Regions from separate parts of the Micromonospora sp. CNZ280 genome, predicted to be linked through region 3. Evidence: riboswitches for the same ligand, from Rfam matches in the RefSeq annotation. Region 3 holds a riboswitch; each other region holds the start of a gene.
What was found. A riboswitch is a leader RNA that binds a small molecule or an ion and turns the genes downstream of it on or off. The one in region 3 is predicted to bind cyclic di-AMP.
Positions count from the first base shown of each region.

Region 1: it holds a riboswitch for cyclic di-AMP, as region 3 does, so the genes downstream of both, FHX32_RS30730 (C39 family peptidase) here and FHX32_RS12265 (VldE C-terminal domain-containing protein) in region 3, are expected to answer to the same signal.
Region 2: it holds a riboswitch for cyclic di-AMP, as region 3 does, so the genes downstream of both, FHX32_RS02095 (coiled-coil domain-containing protein) here and FHX32_RS12265 (VldE C-terminal domain-containing protein) in region 3, are expected to answer to the same signal.
Region 4: it holds a riboswitch for cyclic di-AMP, as region 3 does, so the genes downstream of both, FHX32_RS09925 (C40 family peptidase) here and FHX32_RS12265 (VldE C-terminal domain-containing protein) in region 3, are expected to answer to the same signal.

Region 1 covers NZ_JAAOYP010000005.1:12,988-18,178, reverse strand. The annotation lists gene FHX32_RS30745 (Gfo/Idh/MocA family protein) at 1-121, opposite strand, end outside; gene FHX32_RS30740 (DegT/DnrJ/EryC1/StrS aminotransferase family protein) at 118-1,230, opposite strand; gene FHX32_RS30735 (alpha/beta fold hydrolase) at 1,472-2,218, opposite strand; gene FHX32_RS30730 (C39 family peptidase) at 2,340-3,167, opposite strand; cyclic di-AMP (ydaO/yuaA leader) riboswitch at 3,405-3,546, opposite strand; gene FHX32_RS30725 (hypothetical protein) at 3,834-4,601, opposite strand; gene FHX32_RS30720 (hypothetical protein) at 4,718-5,062, opposite strand; gene FHX32_RS30715 (acyltransferase family protein) at 5,156-5,191, opposite strand, start outside.
Region 2 covers NZ_JAAOYP010000001.1:447,998-453,188, forward strand. The annotation lists gene FHX32_RS02085 (AAA family ATPase) at 1-134, shown strand, start outside; gene FHX32_RS02090 (cation diffusion facilitator family transporter) at 235-1,152, shown strand; cyclic di-AMP (ydaO/yuaA leader) riboswitch at 1,306-1,437, shown strand; gene FHX32_RS02095 (coiled-coil domain-containing protein) at 1,451-2,512, shown strand; gene FHX32_RS02100 (DUF2269 domain-containing protein) at 2,664-3,170, shown strand; gene FHX32_RS02105 (SRPBCC family protein) at 3,331-3,798, opposite strand; gene FHX32_RS02110 (hypothetical protein) at 3,860-4,045, shown strand; gene FHX32_RS02115 (STAS domain-containing protein) at 4,101-4,463, opposite strand; gene FHX32_RS02120 (hypothetical protein) at 4,794-4,940, shown strand; gene FHX32_RS02125 (hypothetical protein) at 5,127-5,191, shown strand, end outside.
Region 3 covers NZ_JAAOYP010000001.1:2,567,749-2,572,939, reverse strand. The annotation lists gene FHX32_RS12275 (copper-translocating P-type ATPase) at 1-985, opposite strand, end outside; gene FHX32_RS12270 (YibE/F family protein) at 1,309-2,676, shown strand; cyclic di-AMP (ydaO/yuaA leader) riboswitch at 2,843-2,973, shown strand; gene FHX32_RS12265 (VldE C-terminal domain-containing protein) at 2,978-3,985, shown strand; gene FHX32_RS12260 (carbonic anhydrase) at 4,065-4,775, opposite strand; gene FHX32_RS12255 (MarR family winged helix-turn-helix transcriptional regulator) at 4,991-5,191, shown strand, end outside.
Region 4 covers NZ_JAAOYP010000001.1:2,088,976-2,094,166, forward strand. The annotation lists gene FHX32_RS09920 (peptidoglycan recognition protein family protein) at 1-1,332, opposite strand, end outside; cyclic di-AMP (ydaO/yuaA leader) riboswitch at 1,575-1,711, shown strand; gene FHX32_RS09925 (C40 family peptidase) at 1,724-2,764, shown strand; gene dcd (dCTP deaminase) at 2,822-3,400, opposite strand; gene FHX32_RS09935 (pyridoxamine 5'-phosphate oxidase family protein) at 3,480-4,025, shown strand; gene FHX32_RS09940 (zinc metalloprotease) at 4,089-5,075, opposite strand.

The DNA.
Region 1 (5,191 bases), on a different contig from region 3:
CGCCCGCCGGGTCGACGATGCCGACCAGCTCCACCCCGTCCAGGGCGGCGAGGACCCGGGCGTGGTTACGTCCCATGGCGCCGAGGCCGATCAGGCCGGCGCGCAGCCGGGCCCGGGTCATCGGGCACCCCCGGCGAGGTTGGCGCTCTCGGCGATCCGCTCCAGGTCCTGCTGGGACACCGACGGGTGTACCGGCAACGAGATCACCTCGGCGGCGGCCCGGTCGGTCTCCGGCAGCTCCCACGGGCCCGGCCGGCCGTCCTCGGCGAGGTAGGGCCGCAGGCGGTGGATCGGCGTCGGGTAGTAGACGGCGTTGCCGACGCCCAGTTCGGTGAGGCGCCGACGGGCCGCGTCGCGCCGACGGCCCGGCACCCGCACCGTGTACTGGTGGTACACGTGCCGGGCGGCGTCGGCGACCGGCGGGGTGGCCATTCCGGTGATCCGCGAGTCGAGCAGCTTCGCGTTGGCCCGCCGCTGCTCCGTCCACTCCGGCAGCTGGCGCAACTGCACCCGGCCGATCGCCGCGGCCACGTCGGTCATCCGCATGTTGGCGCCGACGATCTCGTTGGCGTACCGCTGCTCCATTCCCTGGTTGCGCAGCAGCCGCAGGGTACGGGCCAGCTCGCCGTCGGCGGTGCTGACCATGCCACCCTCCAGCGAGTGCATGTTCTTGGTGGGGTAGAAGCTGAAGCAGCCGGCCGTGCCGAACGCGCCGACCGGCCGTCCGGCCACGGCGGCGCCGTGCGCCTGGGCGGCGTCCTCGACCACGGCGAGCCCGTGCCGGTCGGCGACCCCCATGATCCGGTCCATCGCGGCGGGGTGCCCGTAGAGGTGCACCGGCAGGATCGCCACCGTGCGGTGGGTGACCGCCGCGGCGACCGCCGCCGGGTCCAGGCAGAAGCTGGCCGGTTCGATGTCGACGAAGACCGGCCGGGCGCCGACCAGCCGGACCGCGTTGGCGCTGGCGGCGAAGGAGAACGACGGGACGATCACCTCGTCGCCCGGGCCGAACCCGAGCGCCATCAGGGTCAACTGCAGGGCGGACGTGCCCGAGTTCACTGCGACGCAGTGCCGGCCCGCGACCAGCTCGCCGAACTCCTCCTCGAATGCGGCGACCTCCGGACCCTGCACGACGCGGCCGCTGCGCAGCACCCGCACCGCCGCCTCGATCTCGGCCTCGCCGATGACCGGCTTCGCCGGTGGAATCTCTTCTGTGTTCAGCCCGGCCATGGGGCTTCCTCCCGTCGAACAGCGACCGCGTCCGGATCGGACGCGGCGCTAGGTCGTTCACCTGTGGACAGGAGGGGTGGTGGGTCCAGCGACGGGTGACCCGATGGGGATCGGTGCGGAACGGCCACCCGGACAAACAGGACGCCCGGCGCACTCCGGGACGTACGGGCATGTTATCCCGAGGGATCCGGGCGGCGCGGCACAACACCCTCATCCCGGCCGGCGACCGCGGCGGCGGGGATCAGCGGTACGGGTCGACCAGGGCGAGCACCGCCTCCGGGTCCTCGACGTGCGCGTTGTGCCCGAGACCGGGCAGCGTCACCACCGGCACCCCGAGCTCCTTGAGTTGCTCGTCGGAGACCATCGGGTCACGCTCGCCCCGGGCCAGCACCACCGGCGCGTCGGTCGCCGCCAGCAGGGCCGGCAGGCGCGGCTCCCCCACCGCGAACGCGGCCGGGTCCATCGCCAGCCGCCAGCGGCCGTCGACCTGCCGCAGTCCGGCCTCGACGACGGGATGGTCGGGGGCGAACAGTCCGGTCAGCCCGGCCACCTTCAGGTAGCGGCGGGCCGCCTCGTCGCGGGTCGCGAACCAGGTGACCGGGCGGGCGGCCAACTCCGCGGCCCGGTCCAGTTCGGCCGGTGACCAGACCGCCTTGATGCCGAGCCCGACCACCGCGTCCACCGTCAGCCCCGCGGTACGCGCGGCCAGCGCCAGCCCCACCACGCCGCCGAGGGAGTGCCCCAGCACGACGAGCCGGTCAGCCGGCTTGAGCCCACCGGCGACCTGCCTGGCCAGCCCGGCGAAGGAGTACCGCGGCAGCGGCGGGGACCAGCCGTGCCCGGCGAGGTCCGGGGCCAGCCAGCGGCCGGCCCACCGGCGCTCCAGCAGCGGCGCCCAGGGCAGCCACACCTCGCCGGTGGCGCCCATGCCGTGCAGCAGCAGCAGGAGCGCCCGCCGGCCGTCCCGGGTACCCGATTCGTCGACCATAGGGCGCAGTGTGCCACCGGTCGGACGGCCGGGGCGAGAGTCGGCCGTCCGCCACCACGCGTCGGGCGCCGACTCCCAGGTGGGGAGCCGGCGCCCGGATTCGGCGACGCGGAGGCGGCGGTCAGGCGGAGTAGCCGCGGGTCGCCGCCCAGTTCGCCAGGTCGATGGTGGTCATCCAGTACGACGCGGTCGCCGGGTTCGCCGAGTCGGCGATCTTCACCAGCCGGCCGTCGTCGTCGTAACCGATCACGGCGATGTAGTGCCCACCGGGGAAGGAGTGCCAGCCGCCGTCGGTGTCGGTGGCGCTGCCGGCGACGTTCACCACGACACCGCGCTCGTCGGTGATGGCCCGGACCACGTCGGCCTGGAGCTGGTCCATCTGAGCCGGGGTGGCGGCCCCGCCCGAGATCATCCGGGTCCGGTACGGGTCGCCCTTCACCACGGCGTTGAGCACGCGGGTGGTGTCGTTGGCGGAGTTGGTGCCCATCTCGGTGGTGCCCAGCTGGGCGCCGAGGACGTCCTGGGTGCGGGCGATGCCGGCGGCGCTGAGCGCGTTCCGCACGGCCGCCGGGCCGCAGTTGTAGAAGGTCGTCTGAGCCTGGTAGTCGTAGTCGAGGATCTTGCGCGACGGCGGCTTCGGCGCCGCCTTGCGGGTCAGGTCCGGGTTCGGCGCGGCCGACGAGGCGGGGGCCGAGGGGGCGGCGCTGGACGGCGCGGCGCTGGACGGGGTGGTGCCCGTCCGGGCCTCGCCGCGCGAGGCGACGGCGGGCGCGTCACGCAGCTCGGCCACCGTGGCCTGGGCCGGGGCCGACGTCGGGGTTTCGTCGGTGCCGGCGGCGAGCGCGCCGGCGCCGGTGGCGAGCACCAGGGCCGCGGCGGAGGCGGCGGCGACCTGGTAGGGGCGCTGGGTGGCGATGCGCTGCAACTGACGCTTGACGTGGTGCTTCACGGTTCCTCCACGGGGACTCGGGGGGCGAGCGGCGCACCGGCGGTGCCGGCGGGCAGGCCGGCTCGACCACGCGGACCCCTGGTCCGCGGGTTGGTGGGCCGCTCAGGAAAGCGCCCGGATGCCGGGCGGGGCGGATGCCGGTAGGTCAGCTCGCGACCGGGGCGAGCAGTACGGGCACCGCGGGGCCGTGGAGGCCGGGGAACAACCGAAGGGTGGGATCGTGCTGCACGAGGATGGAACTCCTTCCGACACCGCCGACCGGGTTAGCTGACGGATTCGGGCGGGAAGTACGCCCTACCACGAGCCGCAGCCCGCGGATTCACCCCAGAGGTGCATTGGTTCCCCGGTACGTATGATCACGATTAGGCGGGTCGGCGCGGCGTCGCCTCTTGCGATCGGTTACCGCACCGGACGGGCCGACACTACTGGTCAGTCGGAAGCCTGCCAACCCCGTCCCACCTGCTTAAACCTGTCTCGGCCCGACGATTTTGCGGTCAGTTACGCACTGGCGTGACTCGATAGGACAGGCCTCTCGCACAACGTTACCGGGCGACAACCGGACAAGGGTGCGACGCCGTCACGGAATTGTCGGCGCACCTTGGCCGGTCCGCACCCGATGACCGATTTCCCGTCGCCTGTGACCGGCGTCACCGGAATATTTCCCGATCAACCAACCCGGGCCGGGCGCCAGCGGGCCGGGGCGGCCTGACGGGCCGGCACCGCCTCGACGCGCGGCGCGGGCAGCCGGCCCGGCCGGAGCCGGGCCGCGGCGGCGTACGCCTCGGCGGCCAGGGCGCGCGCCGCCTCGGCGGCCAGCTCGGCGTCCCGCCACGCCGACCGCTCCCGCTCCGCGGTCAGCCGGTAACCGGCCCGGCGCTGCTCGCGTACCGCACGGGCGAGCACGATCTCCTGCTCCACCGGGTGCCGTCGGGAGTCCCAGCCGGCCCGGTGGCAGAACACGTCGGACAGCTGCCGGGCGGACAGCTCCCCCCGCCAGTGGGCGGCCATCGCCGCGTGGTGCAGCCACCGCTCCCGGGCGGCGTACTCGGCCGGTGTGCGCGGGGTGCGCGGGACGGGCAGGGCGGCGGCCCCGACGAACCGGCGGGCGGCGGTCTCCGCCTCGTCGTACGCCTGCCAGGCGCGTTCCACCTCCGCCTGCGCGGCGAGCCAGTCGGCGCGCCGGCGGCGGGCGGTCTGCGCCGCGCGGGTCGCGGCGACGGCCACCTCCCCGGCGTACCGGCGCAGGTCGGCGAGGTCGGGTTCGGCCGGCTCGGCGCCCGCCGGGGCGGGCTCCTCGTCGGTCGCGCGCTCGGGGCGGGCGACCAGCACGGTGAGCACGGTCAGCGCCAGCACCAGCAGGCCGGACCAGATGGCGGCGGCCCGCGGAACGTCGATCAGGAACTGGTGGTAGAGGACGGTCTCCAAGGTCGGCACCTCACGGGGGAAGCGGATGCGGAAGCGGGAGCCGCGCCGGGCGTCGTGCGGACACGCTGACGCCGGACGGGTGCGGGGATACGGATCGCGGGCGGGGCGTCGGCCCCGCGGACGGATCAGACGCGCGGCGGGGCGCGCGGGGCCCGGGCGGCCGGGACCGACCCGGCCGGCACCGGTGCGGCGGCGCGGGGTGCTGGCGAGGCGTCGGCCGGTGCCGGCTCGGCGACCGCAGCAGCCGGCGCGGCGGGCTGCTCGTCGACGACGGCCGTCGGCGCGGACCCGGCGAGCGCGTCGGCGTGGTCGGCCGCGGCGGGGCACACCGCCGGCTCCGGCGCGGCCGGGGCGGCGATCGCGCCGGGTGCGCCGAGGGCGATCGCGACCGCGACGGCGAGACCGGCCGTCAGCCGGGCGGCCCAGCGCGCCACCCACCACAGCGGACAGGCGAGCGCGACCGGAAGCACGACGACCACGCTACCGCCCGGTCCGTCCCCCCGCACCGCCGCCGGGCGTGTCGCGGCTCCGCCGCGCCGACGGCACCGACCAGGGTGGACGGCTCAGCGCGAGTCGACGTACGCCGATGGCCGGTCGGG
Region 2 (5,191 bases), 2.1 Mb from region 3:
GCATGGAGTACGACGGGGTGGTGCTGGTCGGGCCGAGCGAGATCCGCGCCGACCCGGGCTCCGGCGTACGCACCCTGTACGTGGCGCTCTCCCGGGCCACCCAGCGGCTGACCACCATCGACCCGACCGCCTGACCCGGGATCCCGGGCCGGTGACGGTCGCCCCGACAGTTGCATACATAGCGATGTGAGCATATATTTGACCGGGTCCGGACGGGCGGCGGAGGGTGTTCGCGTGGGCGCAGGTCATGACCACCACCACGGGTCGGCGGTGAACGCGGCCCACCACCACCGGAGCCGGCTCTGGGCCGCTTTCGGCCTGCTCACCGCGCTGATGGTGGTGGAGGCGGTGGCCGCTTTCCGGACCGGCTCGCTGGCCCTGCTCTCCGACGCCGGGCACATGTTCACCGACGTGCTCGGCATCGGGATGGCCCTCGCCGCGATCGCCGCCACCCGGCGGGCGAGCGGCGACCCGCAGCGCACCTTCGGGCTCTACCGGCTGGAGGTGCTGGCCGCGCTGGCCAACGCCGTGCTGCTCTCCGGCGTCGCGGTCTACGTGGTGGTCGAGGCGGTACGCCGGTTCGGCGACCCGCCCGAGGTGCTGGCCGGCCCGATGCTGGTGGTGGCCGTCCTCGGCCTGCTCGCCAACGTGGCCGCGTTCGCGCTGCTGCGCTCCGGCGCCCGGGAGAGCATCAACGTGCGCGGGGCGTACCTGGAGGTGCTCGGTGACCTGCTCGGTTCGCTCGGCGTGATCGGGGCGGCGCTGTTGATCGCGGTCACCGACTGGTGGTGGGCGGACCCGCTGGTGGCGGTCGGCATCGGCCTGTTCATCCTGCCCCGCACCTGGCGGCTCGGGCGGGCCGCGCTGCGCATCCTGGTGCAGGCCGCCCCGGAGCACCTCCAGGTCACCGCGGTGCACGACCGGCTGGCCGCGGTGCCCGGCGTGGCCGGCGTACACGACCTGCACGTCTGGACGCTCACCTCGGGCATGGAGGTGGCCTCGGCGCACCTGACCATGGCACCCGGCGCGGACGTCGGCCGGGTGCTCGCGGCCGCGCGCACCGCCCTGCACGAGGACTTCCGGATCGAGCACGCGACGTTGCAGATCGAGCCGGGAGCGGCGCCTGGGGTCTGCGGGTCGGTTGAGTGGTAATGAGCACAACCTTAAATCTGGGTGTGTATTGTGCGCTTATGCCGGACTTTCCAGTGACCACACAGACACCGTCAGTCACATTCGCTGCACGGGTCACAGTGGCACCGGTAGGCTCGGTTCCGGCCTCCGCCAGGCGGCACGCACCGGTGCCGGCGGTGGCCGCCGCCTAATCGCCCGACGAGGCGAGCCGGGGAACCATGTACCTGGGGTGCATCCGCGTCAGCGGTAGGGATCTTCCGTCCCGAACCCGTCAGCTAACCCGGTCGGCGGCTGACGGAAGGACACACGCATGCCAGTAGTGGCACCCGTACGACGTACCGCCGCCCGGATGGCGGCACTGATCGTCACCACTCTCGCAGTCGGCGTCGCCATCGCGCCGGTCACCACACCGGCCAGCGCCGCCGCGCCCACCGCCGGCCTGCTCGCCGCCGCGCCCGGTCAGGACGAGGAGGGCGGCACGCCCGCCCTGCGGGCCCAGCTGGAGGCGGCCAGCAAGGGCTACCTGGACGCCAAGGCGGCGCTGGACAAGTCGGTCAAGCGGCAGAAGGAGTTGGGCGTCCAGCTCCAAGCCACCGAGCGCGAGCTGGCCGAGCGCAGCAGCAAGGTCGGCGAGATCGCCGGCGTGGCGTACCGCGCCGGGCGGCTCGGGGCGGCCTCGGCGCTGCTCAACAGCAGCTCGCCGGAGGGCTTCATGGACCGCGCCGCAGCGCTCGACGCGGTCGCCGCCAACGAGGACCGGGCGCTGCGCAACCTCCAGGAGACCCGCGACGAGGCGAACCGGACCAAGCTCGCCCTGGACGGCGAGATCCGCGAGCAGCGCAAGCAGGTCACCCTGATGGCCAAGCGCAAGGAGCAGGCCGAGCGGGCGCTGACCGTGGCCAACGCGAAGGCCTCCGGCGACACCTCCAACCGGGGCACGTCCACCGCGACGGCCAAGCCGGCCCCGCGCAACGCCGACGGCTCCTGGCCGGCCGAGTCGTGCAGCGTCAACGACCCGACGCCGGCCAACGGCTGCATCACCCCGCGCACCCTGCACGCGCTGAACCAGGCCAAGGCGGCCGGCTTCACCCGGTACGTCTCCTGCTACCGCTCGGGCGGTTCGGGTGAGCACCCGAAGGGCCGGGCCTGCGACTTCGCGGCGCAGAAGAACGGCTTCGGCGGGGACGCCACCGGCGGGGACAAGACGTACGGCAACAACCTGGCCGCGTTCTTCATCAAGAACGCCGACCGGCTCGCCGTGCTCTACGTGATCTGGTACCGGCAGATCTGGCTGCCCAGCAGCGGGTGGAAGTCGTACAGCGGGGCGGGCGGCGACCCGTCCAGCGACCACACCAACCACGTGCACCTGTCGGTGTACTGACCCCCGGCCCCGGTGACCCGTCCACGGCGGCGGGTCACCGGGTACGCCGGACGGGCGGGCCGCCACGCCCGGCGCTACGCCCCCGGACGTAGGCCGGGTGTCGTCACCGGCCCGACGACCCGCGCCCGGTACGACGGCAGCATCGTCAGGTATGAGCCGACTCCCGCCTCCCGCCCGCAAGGCCCTGCTCACCCTGCACCTGGTCACCTCGCTCGGCTGGCTCGGCGTCGACCTGGTCCTGCTCGCGCTCGGCGTCGCCGTGCTGCGCGGCGCCGACCCGGCGGCCGTCTACCCGATCTCCGCGCTGGTCGGCACCGTGCTCTTCGCCCCGCTGAGCGTGGCCGTCTGGCTGGTCGGCGTGGCGAGCGCCCTGCTCACCCCGTGGGGCCTGCTGCGGCACCGCTGGGTGCTGGTCAAGTTCCTGCTCACCACGGTGATGACCGGGCTGGTGCTGTTCCTGCTCACCCCGACGCTGCGGCACGCCGGGGAGGCCGGCGCGGCGTTCCCGGTCCGGGACCGGATCGACCTGGTGGTCGCCCCGTCGGTCTCCACCACCCTGCTGATCGTGGCGACCGTGCTCTCCACGTACAAGCCGTGGGGCCGGCTGGGGCGGGCAACCCGCACGCCCGCTCGGCGCCCGACCACGGCGGTCCGCTGAGCCCACGGCGCCGGGCAAACGACGGCGGTCCACTGAAACTGGCGCGGCACCCGCCCACGGCGGCGGGCCGCCGAGTCCGCGCAGCGCCGGGCCCCGGCAGCGGACCGCCGAGCCCCGGCTCACGACGGGTGTCCGCCGGTCGGCCGGGGCTCCGGGACGCTCAGGCGGGAGCCGGCGGGTCGGCCGGGCCGCGGTCGAGCACCGCGCCGAGCCGGGCGGCCAGCCCGAGGTGGGCCGAGCGGGCCTGCCGGAAGGCGTAGCCGAACAGCGGCGCCGGCGCGGTCAGCGTGATCTCCACGTCGATCCGGACCCCGTCCGGCTCGGCCCTCAGCCGGGTGCGGTTGCGCACCGTGGTGGCGGGCCTCTGCCGCGCCACCGTGACGATCTCGTCGGTGCCGACGACCAGGACGTCCGCCCGGTAGGTGACCGGAAACCGCAGCGGCCCGGCGGCCAGCCGGTCGGTGATCGCGTAGCTGGCCAGGGCGCCGGGGCGGGTCCGCAGCCGCCGGACCCGGACGATCAACGGATGCAGCTCCGCCTGCCGGGCCGGATCCGCGAGCAGCGCCGCCGCCCGGTCCACCGGGCAGCGGGCCTGGACGGTGTAACTGAAGGAATCCCGCTTGAGCACACCGTCTCCCCACCGTCACTGGTCGGACGATCGTCGCCCACCGCTGGCCCGCCTGGCAACGGTGGCCGAGTCCGGCCACGGCTACGTGCGGACCTCGCTGGAGGAGCCGGGGCAGTCGGTGCAGCCCGGCACCGACCTGGCGCTGCTGGCCGAGGGATACGCGTCGGTCACGGCGATCCGCGCGGTCACCGAGGTGACCGACATCGACCTCTCCGGCCTCGACGCGGCGACCGGCCCGGGTGGGTGAGCGTCACCGGCTTGACCCCCGGACGCTGGGCGCAGCCCGTCGGGTCGGCCCGTGGTCAGGCGCCGGGAAGGACCTCCGGAGCGGGGGCGCCGGCGTAGTAGGGCTCGGGGGCGCCGAAGAGGCCGAGCAGTCCGGTGACCCAGAGCTGGCGGTGCACGAACCGGCTGGGCTCGGTGACGACCAGCTTGACGCCGCTGACCTCGGCGGTCTGGAACCCGGCGACCATGGCGCTGATGCCGACCGAGTCGATGAAGGTGACCAGGCGCAGGTTGAGCTCGATGCGGGTCGGGCGGCCCTTGGCCAGCACCTCGGCGATCGCCTCGCGCACCTCGTACGCGGTGTCGACGTCGATCTCGCCCCGCGGGGCGATCTCGATGACACCACCGGACAGAACCGACTTCACGATCGACAGGCTCACGCGAGCACCTCCACTCGCCCGTCCGACGGGCGCCTCATCAGTACGCGGGCCGCGACCGAGAGTATTCCTCTCATGGCCTCGGTCGCCACCCCTCGGGATGAGCAATTCGCGGATCCGGGCATGCCAAATCGCCCTTATCCGGACTTTTCGTATTCTATTTCCCTAACGATCAGCGGACGCCCACGCGTCGCCGTCCCAGGGTAACGGGCCGGCACCACCCCCGCCGAACTCCACCGTCCCGGGCGCGCCCCCGCGCTTACCGCCTCCACCGTTGCCCGCCGCGCCTAGCATCGGCGGGGAGGTTGCCGACTGCGACGGAGGGAACGATCGATGCTCAGGAGACTTGCCGCGCTGGCCGGCGTCGGCGCGCTGCTCGCCCTCGTACTGGCCTGCGGGTTCGGTGGTGGCGGCGATGACGACGACGATGACGACGACGACTTCGCCCGCGGCCCGGCGGCGCTGGTGGTGCTGCGCTGACCACCGACCCCCGGCTGGCGTGACCGCCGGCACCGGCCCGTCGCGTCCAGGATCGGCGCGGCCGCCCGCGGGGTTTGCGCCGGCCACGGTCGGGGCACTGGCGGTGGAGGCGAACCGTTACGCGCCGGACGGACGCCGGAGTCCGAAGTGGCCGGCCGACTTCGGCACCCCGAGGAGGTAACCACGATGTTCGGAACCAACCTGCTGGACCGCCGCAACAAGCCCGAGCGGATCGCTGACCAGGCCTGGCA
Region 3 (5,191 bases):
GCACCGTGACGGTCCGGACCACCGCCTGGTCGGCGTCGCCGAGCGCGGTCCACGCCAGCACCGTGACCACGGCGGTGGCGGTGGCGACGTAGAACAGCCCGGCTGCGAACCGGTCGGCCAGCACCTGGGCCCGCCCGCTGGACTGCTGGGCCTGGGCGACCATGCGCTGGATGCCGGCGAGCGTGGTCTCCTCGCCGAGCGCCTCGACGCGCACCCGGACCGCCGAGTCGGTGGCCACCGTGCCGGCCACCACCCGGTCGCCGACCGAGCGGGGCACCGGCCGGGACTCCCCCGTGATCATCGACTCGTCCAGCTCGGCGGCGCCGTCCACCACCCGGCCGTCCGCCGGTACCCGGCCGCCGGGCCGGACCAGCGCCACGTCGCCGACCCGCAACTCGGCCACCGGAACCCGCTCCAGCCGGCCGTCCCCGGCGACCCGCTCGGCGTCGTCGGGCAGCAGGGCGGCCAGCGCTGCGAGGGCGCCCCGGGCCTGCCCGATGGCCTTCATCTCCTGCCAGTGCCCGAGCAGCATGATGGTGACCAGGGCGGCCAGCTCCCACCAGAAGTCCAGGTCGAAGGCGCCCAGGCTGGTGGCGAGCGAGGCGGCGTAGGCCACCGTGATCGCCATGGCGACCAGCAGCATCATCCCCGGCGCCCGGTCGCGCACCTCACGCACGGCGCCGACCAGGAACGGCCAGCCGCCCCACCAGAAGACCACCGATCCGAGCACCGGCCCCACCCAGGACCGGCCCGGGAACTCCAGCGAGTAGCCCAACCAGTCCATCACCATGTGGCTGGTCGCCACCACCGGCAGGGTGAGCAGCAGGCAGACCCAGAACCGGCGGCGGAACATCTCCGGGTCGTGCCCGGCGTGCTTGTCGTGCCCGGCGTGCTTGTCGTGCCCGGCGTGCTTGTCGTGCTCGTCATGCCCGCCGTGGCCGGCGCGGGGCGCGTCGTCCGGGCGGGGCGGGGTCTGCTCGGCCATGCCCCCAACATCCCCGACCGGCGCCGCCGGCACGGGGCAAACCGCCGGGTCCGGTGCCCGACACCACCCCGCGCGACCAGCGTCCGGATGCCGGGATGGCTACGATTCGGCACGATGGCCCTTCGGATCTCGCACCGTCCGACCCGCCGCCGGGCGCCGGCGCCGCCGATCGCACGCGGCCGGCCGGCCGCCGGGCCGACGGTACGTGGTGGCGTCGCCACCCTCAGGCGATCCCACCCACGATTCCGGCCGGCCCGACGGCGGCACTGAACCGACCGGCCCGCCGACACGTACCACGCCCCGGATTCGTTGGGAGACACTCAATGGGCGCCGACCACAACCGTCCCGCTCCGTCCGCCCCGCCCGGGGTGCGGCGGATCCTCGTCGCGACGGTGGTCCCGCTCGTCGTGGTCACCGTGATCGCCGCCCTGCTGCTCTGGCCCCGCGACACCCCCGGGGTCGACCAGGGCACCGATCCGCCCCGCTACCACGGCACCGTCAGCCGGGTGGTGACCGAGGCCTGCCCGCCGACGCCGGAGGCCCCGGAGGGGGGCGGGACGGCGGGGCCGTGCGGCACGGTCACCGTCAAGGTGGCCGACGGCCCGGACGCCGGCCAGGAGGTGCAGACGCCGGTGCCGACCGGCCCGGGCGCTCCGACCGTCGCCGTGGGCGACGAGATCATCCTGGTCGAGCTGACCGACCCGGCGGACCCGACGGCGAGCAGCTACAACATCGCCGAGCACCAGCGCGGCAAGCCGCTGGTCTGGCTGGTCGTCCTCTTCGCCGCCGCCATCGTGGCGTTCGGCCGGTGGCGCGGGCTGGCCGCGCTGGCGGGCCTGGCGGCGAGCTTCGCCATCCTGCTCGCCTTCGTGCTGCCCGGGATCAGCGCGGGCGGGTCGCCGTTGCTGGTCGCGATCGTCGGCGCCGCGCTCATCATGTTCGTGGTGCTGTACCTGACCCACGGGGTGACCGCGCAGACCTCGGTGGCGGTGCTCGGCACGCTCGGCAGCCTGGTGCTCACCGGGGTCCTGGGCACCCTCGCCACCGCCGCCACCCACCTCACCGGGTACGGCTCCGAGGACGCCACCACGCTGTCGATGTTCCAGGCCGACGTCGACCTGCACGGGCTGCTGCTGGCCGGGATCATCATCGGCTCGCTCGGCGTGCTCGACGACGTCACGGTGACCCAGGCCGCCACGGTCACCGAACTGGCGCACGCCAACCCGGGGCTGTCCCGGCTCCAGCTCTACCGCGCGGCGACCCGGGTCGGCCGGGCGCACATCGCCTCGACGGTGAACACCATCGTGCTGGCGTACGCGGGCGCGTCGCTGCCGCTGCTGCTCCTGCTCACCGCGGACTCCCGGTCGGTGACCCAGCTCCTGACCAGCGAGTTCCTCGCCCAGGAGATCGTCCGCAGCGCGGTCGCCACGCTCGGGCTGATCGCCGCCGTACCGCTGACCACGGCGCTCGCCGCGCTGGTGACCACGGCCGGCCGCGCCACCACGCGTACCGACGATGGCGCCGATGACGGCGACGGCGCCGAGCCGTCGCGTACCCCGGAAGGTTCCCGGCCGGTCACCGACCGGGCCGAGGCGCTGCGGGCGCTCACCGCGCCGCGCGCCGGACACACGTCCCCCGCCATCTCCAGCGGGTGGCCCGATCCGGACAGGAGCACGGACGCCACATGGTGAGACTCCGTAGCGTGACCGTCCAGGCCGGCGAGCTTGATAAACGCGTCACTGGTCACCCTCCGCCGCTACGAAATAACGCATTTAGTCGGCTTCGGGACGTAGATCCACCGGTGGACTCTCGGGTAACCTCGCTGCCGGTCACCGCCGAAGGCGCGCAGCGGCGCCTGCGGTGCCGCCGCCCAATCGCCGCCAGGCGAGCCGGGGACCCAGGTACGTGGGGTGAGTCCGCGACAGCGGTAGGGGCCACTTCCGCCCCGAACCCGTCAGCTAACCCGGTCGGCGGTCGACGGAAGGGAACACTGTGACGGCACCCCTACGCCGCTGGTTGACACCTGTGGTGGCCGTGCTCGCCGCCTTGGCCGTCCTTGCCGGGCCCCTCCCGGCGTCGGCCGCACCCAAGCCCTCGGGACACGAGGACGGCGACTCGAAGCTGATCACCGATGTGATCGAGTCGACCAACCGGAACTACTCGCAGGCGAAGTCCCGGCTGGAGAAGTCCAAGAAGCGCCAGCTGGAACTCGCGCTGGAGGTCGACCGGGCCCAGGCCGAGCTGACCGCGCTCGCCCCGCAGGTCACCCAGCTCGCCACCCAGTCGTACCGGACGGGACGCATCGGCGCCGTGGCCATGCTGCTGGAGGCCAACAACCCCGACACGTTCGTCAAGCGGGCCACCGCCCTGGACGAGCTCAACATGGTCAACGCCAAGAAGCTCGCCGAGATCAACGAGGTGAAGACCCGCGCCGAGCAGGCGAAGCTGGCGCTCGAAGCCGAGATCCGCGAGCAGCAGAAGCAGACCAACCTGATGGCCAAGAACAAGCGCGACGCCGAGAAGGCGCTGGCGCTGGTCGGCGGGCTGGGCTTCACCGGCGGCCTGGTGTCGGCCACCTCGCCGGTCGCCCGGATCGCCCCGGGACGTACCGCCGACGGCGACTGGAAGGCCGAGTCGTGCAGCGAGAACGACCCGACCACCTCCGGCTGCATCACGCCCCGGACGTTGCACATGTACAAGGAGGTCAAGCGGGCCGGCTTCAACCGGTTCGTCGGCTGCTACCGCCCCGGTGGCCCCTGGGAGCACCCGAAGGGCCGGGCCTGCGACTGGTCGCTGCAGAAGAGCGGCTTCTCCCCCTGGCACAACAAGGACACCCGGATGTACGGCAACAACCTCGCCGCGTTCCTGATCCGGAACGCGGACCGGCTGGGCGTCTACTACGTGATCTGGAACCGGCAGATCTGGTTCCCGGCGACCGGCTGGAAGTCCTACAGCGGGCCGTCGAACCACACCGACCACGTGCACGTCTCACTGCTGTAGCGACATCCTGAGACCGCGCGACGCGAGGGCCGTTCCCGGTGGGACGGCCCTCGCAGCGTCTTCGGCGGCAGGGGTGCGGTCAGGCGACGGCCGGGGTCGTATCCGCCGCGTGGTCGGGCAGGTCGCCGGCGGCGGTCACCGTCCGCACCTCACCGGCGGCCAGCCGGTACGACATCCCGACCACCGCGCAGCGCCCGGCGGCCACCTCGCCGGCCAGCACGGCCGAACTGCCCAGCATCGCCTCGACGGTGTGCGCGATGTGGATGTCGACGATCCCGTCCACGTCGGTCACCCCCGCGGCCCCGGCCCGGCGCAGGCTGGGCATCATGGCGTCCACCACCGCCCGCAGGTGACCCGCCGGGAACGCGTCCGTCTCCACCGCCGTCTTTGCCGCCTGCACCGCGCCGCACGAGTCGTGACCGAGCACGACCACCAGTGGCGTGCCGAGGACGCTCACCGCGTACTCGACGCTACCGAGCACCTCGGGACCGGTGGTGTGCCCGGCGGTCCGGACCACGAAGAGGTCGCCGAGGCCCCGGTCGAAGATGATCTCAGCGGCCAACCGGGAGTCGGAGCAGCCCACGATCACCGCGAACGGGTGCTGCCCGTCGGCGACCGCGGCGCGGTGGCCGGCGTCCTGATTGGGATGGCGCGGGATGCCGGTGACGAATCTCCGGTTGCCGGCGGACAACTCGGCCAGCGCCTGCGCCGGGGTGGTCGGCGCGACCGCCGGCCCCGTCGACTCCCGTGGCGGACCCGGCTGGGCGCCGGGCGAACCGGGACGGCTCATCCCCTCACCTCGTCCCTCGACGTACGTGACCTGGGCAATCCCGGCCGACGTCGGACGCGGGCTGCCACCACGGTCACACTCTGGGCAAGATACGTCAAGGTATGCGTGATATGCATTTCATGTATTCCAGAACGCTTGCGCGCGGGCCGCGAGCCGTCCGGGCGGCCGGCTGGCCGCTGAGGGCGTGCCGGTGGATCGGCGCGGCGGGCCATACGATGGCGGGCATGGCGACGACGAGTGGCGAGAACGGGAGCAACCGGAACTGGACGTTCCTCACCAACCACGGGCACGTGCTGCTCGCCATCGCCCGCAACCCCACCGCCCGGCTGCGTGACGTCGCCGACGAGGTGGGCGTCACCGAGCGGGCGGCCCAGGCGATCGTCGCCGACCTGGAGGCGGGCGGCTACCTGCGCCGT
Region 4 (5,191 bases), 480 kb from region 3:
GGTGGTCCGGAACGGCGCCTTGAGCAGGTCGAAGTAGTGCGACCAGTCCCAGTACGGCCCCGGGTCCCAGTGCATCCCGGCGACGGTCGACGGCACGGTGCCCGGGACGTTGTCGTGCCCGATGATGTGGTGCCGGTCGAGCGGGATGTTGAACCGCAGTGCCAGGTGCCGGACCAGCTTGGCCGAGGTGCGGTACATCGCCTCGGTGTACCAGGTGCCGTGGCCGGCGAAGCCCTCGTGCTCCAGGCCGATGGACTTGGCGTTGACGTACCAGTTGCCGGCGTGCCAGCCGACGTCCTTGGCCTTGATGTGCTGGGCGATGTGGCCGTCCACCGAGCGCAGCGTGTAGTGCCAGCCCACGTAGTTGGCCCGCTGCACGAGGCCGACGCTGGGCCAGAAGTAGCCCTCGGTGTCGTGGATGACGATGTACTCGATCTTCTGCTGGGCGGGCCGGTTGCCCAGGTCGTGGTTGCCGTAGTCGCCGGCGCCCGGGCCGTACTTCTCGTACGGGGCCGGGATCCACTCGCAGCCGAGGCCGACCGGGCACTCCAGCCCGTCGGGCCGCTCGCCGCGCCGCAGGCCGAGCTGGTGCAGCGTCGAGGTGTCCGGGTTGACCTGGCGGGCCGGCAGGGTCACCCGGTGCCCGTCGTCGGTCGTCCGGCTCGCGCCCTCGCGGAGCTGCCCGTACACCTCGTCGGCGAAGGCGGCCGCGGTGTCCTCGGCGCCGGCGCCGGAGTAGCGGGCCACCGCGCCGTACCAGGCCGCCGGGTCGCTGGCCGCGCCGACCGGGCCACCCAGTTCCCGCTGGTACGCTGCGAGCAGCGCCGCCCCGCCGCGGATGTTCGCGGTCGGGTCGGACCGGAGTGCCTCCTCGCTGGCGCCGGTGAGCGCGGCGGCCGCCTGGAGGGTCTGCAGCGCTGCGTCGCCGAGAGCGGCCGGTGCCGACGGGGCGGCGGTGGGCGCGGCGACGGTCAGCGACCGCGCCTCGTCACCGCGCGGGTCCTCGCCCTCGTCGATGTGGCCACCGGCGGGTTGCGCGGTGACGTGGGCGGCGTCGGTGAGGTGCATCGGACCGTAGCCGCCACTGGTGCTCGGGTTGCCGGGATGGGTGTCCCAGCGCGATTCGAGGTAGGACACGGCGAGCAGGACGCTCTCCGGCACGCCGAACTCGGCGGCCGCGGCGGCGTACTGCTGTTGCCGGTCGAGGGGCTCGGCGGCGGCCGGACCGGCGGTGAACGGGGTGACCGCCAGGGCGAGCGCCGCGGCGGCGGCGAGCAGGGTGCGCCTGCTCCTCGATCTCGTGGATCTCGTGGACCTTGTGGACAACTGCATCGGACCCCCTGGTCAGACGGGTGGACGATGCGGCCACCTTCACCCCGGGCCCGGCCTGTCGTCAATACCTTTCCATATATCAACCCATGAGGAAGAAAACCTTCGACGCGTCCCGCCGAGGGCCGTCGATCCCGCACGGCGTACGGAGTGTCACGGCGACACGGGTTGCGGATTGATAACGACCGTCTCTACTCTGGTCATTCGTCGGCCCGGCAACAGGTCCGTCCAACCCGGGCGGTAACGGTCCGACACCGCCGAATCGCTCGCGAGCGAACCGGGGAACCAGGTAACCCGGGGTGAATCCGCAGCCACTGCGGTAGGGCGTCCCCTTCCCGCCCGAACCCGTCAGCTAACCCGGTAGGCGGTCTGGGAAGAAGGAGTACGGAGCCCGGTGGCACACCATGCCCCGCGGCCACCGTCGGCACGGTCGGCGTACGCCGGCCCGGCGACGGCTGCGCCGCGTTCACGCTGGTCCCGCTTCACCACCGCACTCGCCGCCCTGGCCGGCTTCGCCGTCATCCTGACCGGCGGCGCCACGGCGGCCCACGCCGAACCCACCGTCGCCGAGATCGAGCGCCAGATCGACGAGGACTGGAACAAGCTCGAACCGATCATCGAACGGCACAACGCCACCCGCCAGGACCTGGCCGCCAAGCGGAAGCAGGCCGACGCCCTGGCCGCCCAGATCAAACCCCTCCAAGCCCAGGTCGACGCGGCGATGGAGAAGGTCAGCGCGCTGGCCGTCCGCGCCTACAAGGGCGAGAACGTGCTCACCATCAACGCCCTGCTGGGCAGCCGCTCGCCGGGCGAGGTGGTCGGGCAGCTCGAGATGCTCGACCGGTTCGCCGACCGCCAACAGCAGGACGTGCGGCAGGTCGCCGACCTGCGCGACCAACTGGCCGCCAAGAAGGCGCCACTGGACGAGATGGTCGCCCAGCTCGCCCAGGCCGAGGCGCAGCTGGCGGCCAAGAAGAAGCAGATCAACGCCGAGATCGACCGGCTGCAGAAGCTGCGGATCAAGGTGTACGGCAACGGCGGCGGCGGGCCGCTGCGTCCCGCCCCCTGCCCGGCCAGCTACCCGGGCGGCGCGGCCGGGGTGGCGGTCAAGTTCGCCTGCGCCCAGATCGGCAAGCCGTACGTCTGGGGCGCCGAGGGCCCGAACTCGTACGACTGCTCCGGGCTGATGCTGGCCGCCTGGGCCAAGGCCGGGGTCTCGCTGCCGCACAACGCCGCGCAGCAGCGCGGGGTCACCAGGACGGTCAGCCGGGGCGAGCTGCGCCCGGGTGACCTGGTCTTCTACTACTCCGATCTGCACCACGTCGGCATGTACGTCGGCGGCGGCTGGGTGGTGCACGCCTCCCGCGCCGGGGTGCCGGTCAAGATGAAGAAGGTCGACGACGGCCCGATCCACAGCTACGGCCGGCCGGGCTGACCGGGTACCACGGAAAGGCCCGCTCCGGCGTCGGAGCGGGCCTTTCTCCTGCCCGCGTCAGCGGGTCGGCCAGGTGCGCCACTGCTGCCAGGAGCGGCTCGGCGTCGGGCCGCGCTGCCCCTGGTAGCGGGAGCCGTAGACGGCCGAGCCGTACGGATGCTCGGCCGGCGACGAGAGCCGGAAGATGCAGAGCTGACCGATCTTCATGCCCGGCCAGAGGGTGATCGGCAGGTTCGCCACGTTGGAGAGCTCCAGCGTCACGTGGCCGGAGAAGCCGGGGTCGATGAAGCCGGCGGTGGAGTGGGTCAGCAGGCCGAGCCGACCGAGGCTCGACTTGCCCTCCAGCCGCCCGGCGAGCTGGTCGCCGAGCGAGATCACCTCGAGCGTCGAGGCGAGCACGAACTCGCCCGGGTGCAGCACGAACGGCTCGCCGTCGGGCACCTCGACCACCGAGGTCAACTCGTCCTGCTGCTGCGCCGGGTCGATGTGCGTGTAGAGGTGGTTGTTGAAGACCCGGAACAGCTTGTCCAGGCGTACGTCGATGCTGGACGGCTGCACCAGGGTGGGCTCGAACGGCTCCAGCGCCAGGGCGCCCGCCTTGATCTCGGAGACCAGGTCGCGGTCGGAGAGCAGCATCGGAACACCATAGCGAAGCGGCCCGGGTGGCCTGCGTGTCGGACTAGGTCTTCGTACACCTGTTCGATAGACTGTCCACATGGCTTCCTGGTCCGAATTCGCCGCTGACGAGCCCCGACTCGCCGACGGGATCCGCCTTCTCATGCAGCAGTACGGGCCGGGCTTCGGCTACCTGGCCACGGTCCGCGCCGACGGCGGGCCCCGGGTGCACCCGGTCTCCCCGGTAATCACCGACGAGGGGCTGTTCTGCTTCGTGGTCGACTCGCCGAAACGGCGCGACCTGGAACGCGACGGGCGCTACGCGCTGCACTCCTTCCCGCCGGAGGAGAGCGACGACGAGGCCTACGTCGCCGGGCACGCCCGCCCGGTCACCGATCCGGTCCGGGTCGCCCGGCTGGCCCGCAGCCACCGGGCCGCCCCACACGTCGACTGGCGGCTGTTCGAGTTCACCGTCGACGTGGCGATGCTGACCCGCCGCGACGCGGGCGCCGCGGGTGGCCCCGGCAACGGCCACGGCCGGCCCGCCGTTCAGGTCTGGCTCGATCCGGGCTCGGCCGCCGACTCCCCGACCGCCGAGCCCGCGTCGCGGCTGCGCCACCACGACGCCCGTCGCGAGGCCGCCTGAGGTCGCGCAGACATCGGTGCCGGCTCCGTTGTGCGGAGCCGGCACCGATGGGCGTACGTCAGATCAGGCCGCGCGGTACGCGTTCCACGCGGTCAGCATGCGGCTGGCCTGGCCGGCGGTGAACTGGTACATGCACGAGTCGTAGGTGTAGTCCATGAAGTTGGTGATCGGGTCCACGCCCGGGGCGGTGCAGGTGTCCCGCCCGGTCGGGCACTGGAAGGCCGGCGAGGCCTCGGCCGGGGTGTCGCTGACGCCGTCACCCTGACCCGAGCAGCCGCCCTGGAAGGTGTGGTAGAGGTTCAGCCAGTGGCCGACCTCGTGCGTGCCGGTGTCGCCCTGGTTGTAGTTGGCGGCGGTGCCGCCCGGCAGCGACTCGCTCAGCACGACCACGCCGTCCATGCTGCTCAGCTTCCGCTGCGGGAAGGTCGCCCAGCCGAGCAGGTTGTCGCTCAGCTCCCCGAGGTAGACGTTGAGGGTGTTCTTGCCGCCCTCCCGCAGCGAGGACTTCATCGACCGCTCCGCCGACGAGCCCTGCACGATCGGGTACCACGCCGGGTTGGTCACCCGGTTGATCTTCTGTAGCTGGAAGCTGAACGCGGTGGCCGCGCCGCCGGTCGCGCCGCTGTAGGACTGGTTCAGCACGTTGATCTGCGAGGTGATCATCGAGTCCGGGATGTTGCCGCCGGCCCGGGTGCTGTTCTCCTGGATCACGTGCACCACGACCGGGATCGTCACGGTGGCGGCGAGGGTGCTCGCCCCGGCGCCGGCGCGGAAGCGCGCCCGCTCGCGCAGCGCGGCGGCCAGGTCGGCCTCCCGCTCGCGGGTCTCCGCGAGAGTCAGCTCGTTGGGTTCGTGCCTGGCCGCGCCGCCCGCCTTGATCCGGGCGTCGGCGTGGACGTCGGCCGGCTCGACGCACGCCTCACCGGGTGCGGCGGAGAAGGCCGAAGCGGCCGGTACGACACCCACCGCGGCGGTGCTGAGCAGCAGCGCGAGGGTCGTCGACGCGACACCGGCGGCGCGCCGGGTCAGCAGGTCGGGACGAAGTCCCATGGGCCCACCTCTTTCTGGCGGCGCGACAGGGGGTATGTCACGCCGTGGCTGAGAACGTGGGCCAGACGTTACAACCGATCGACAGATTTGAGAACGCCCATATGTTGCCGGACTGA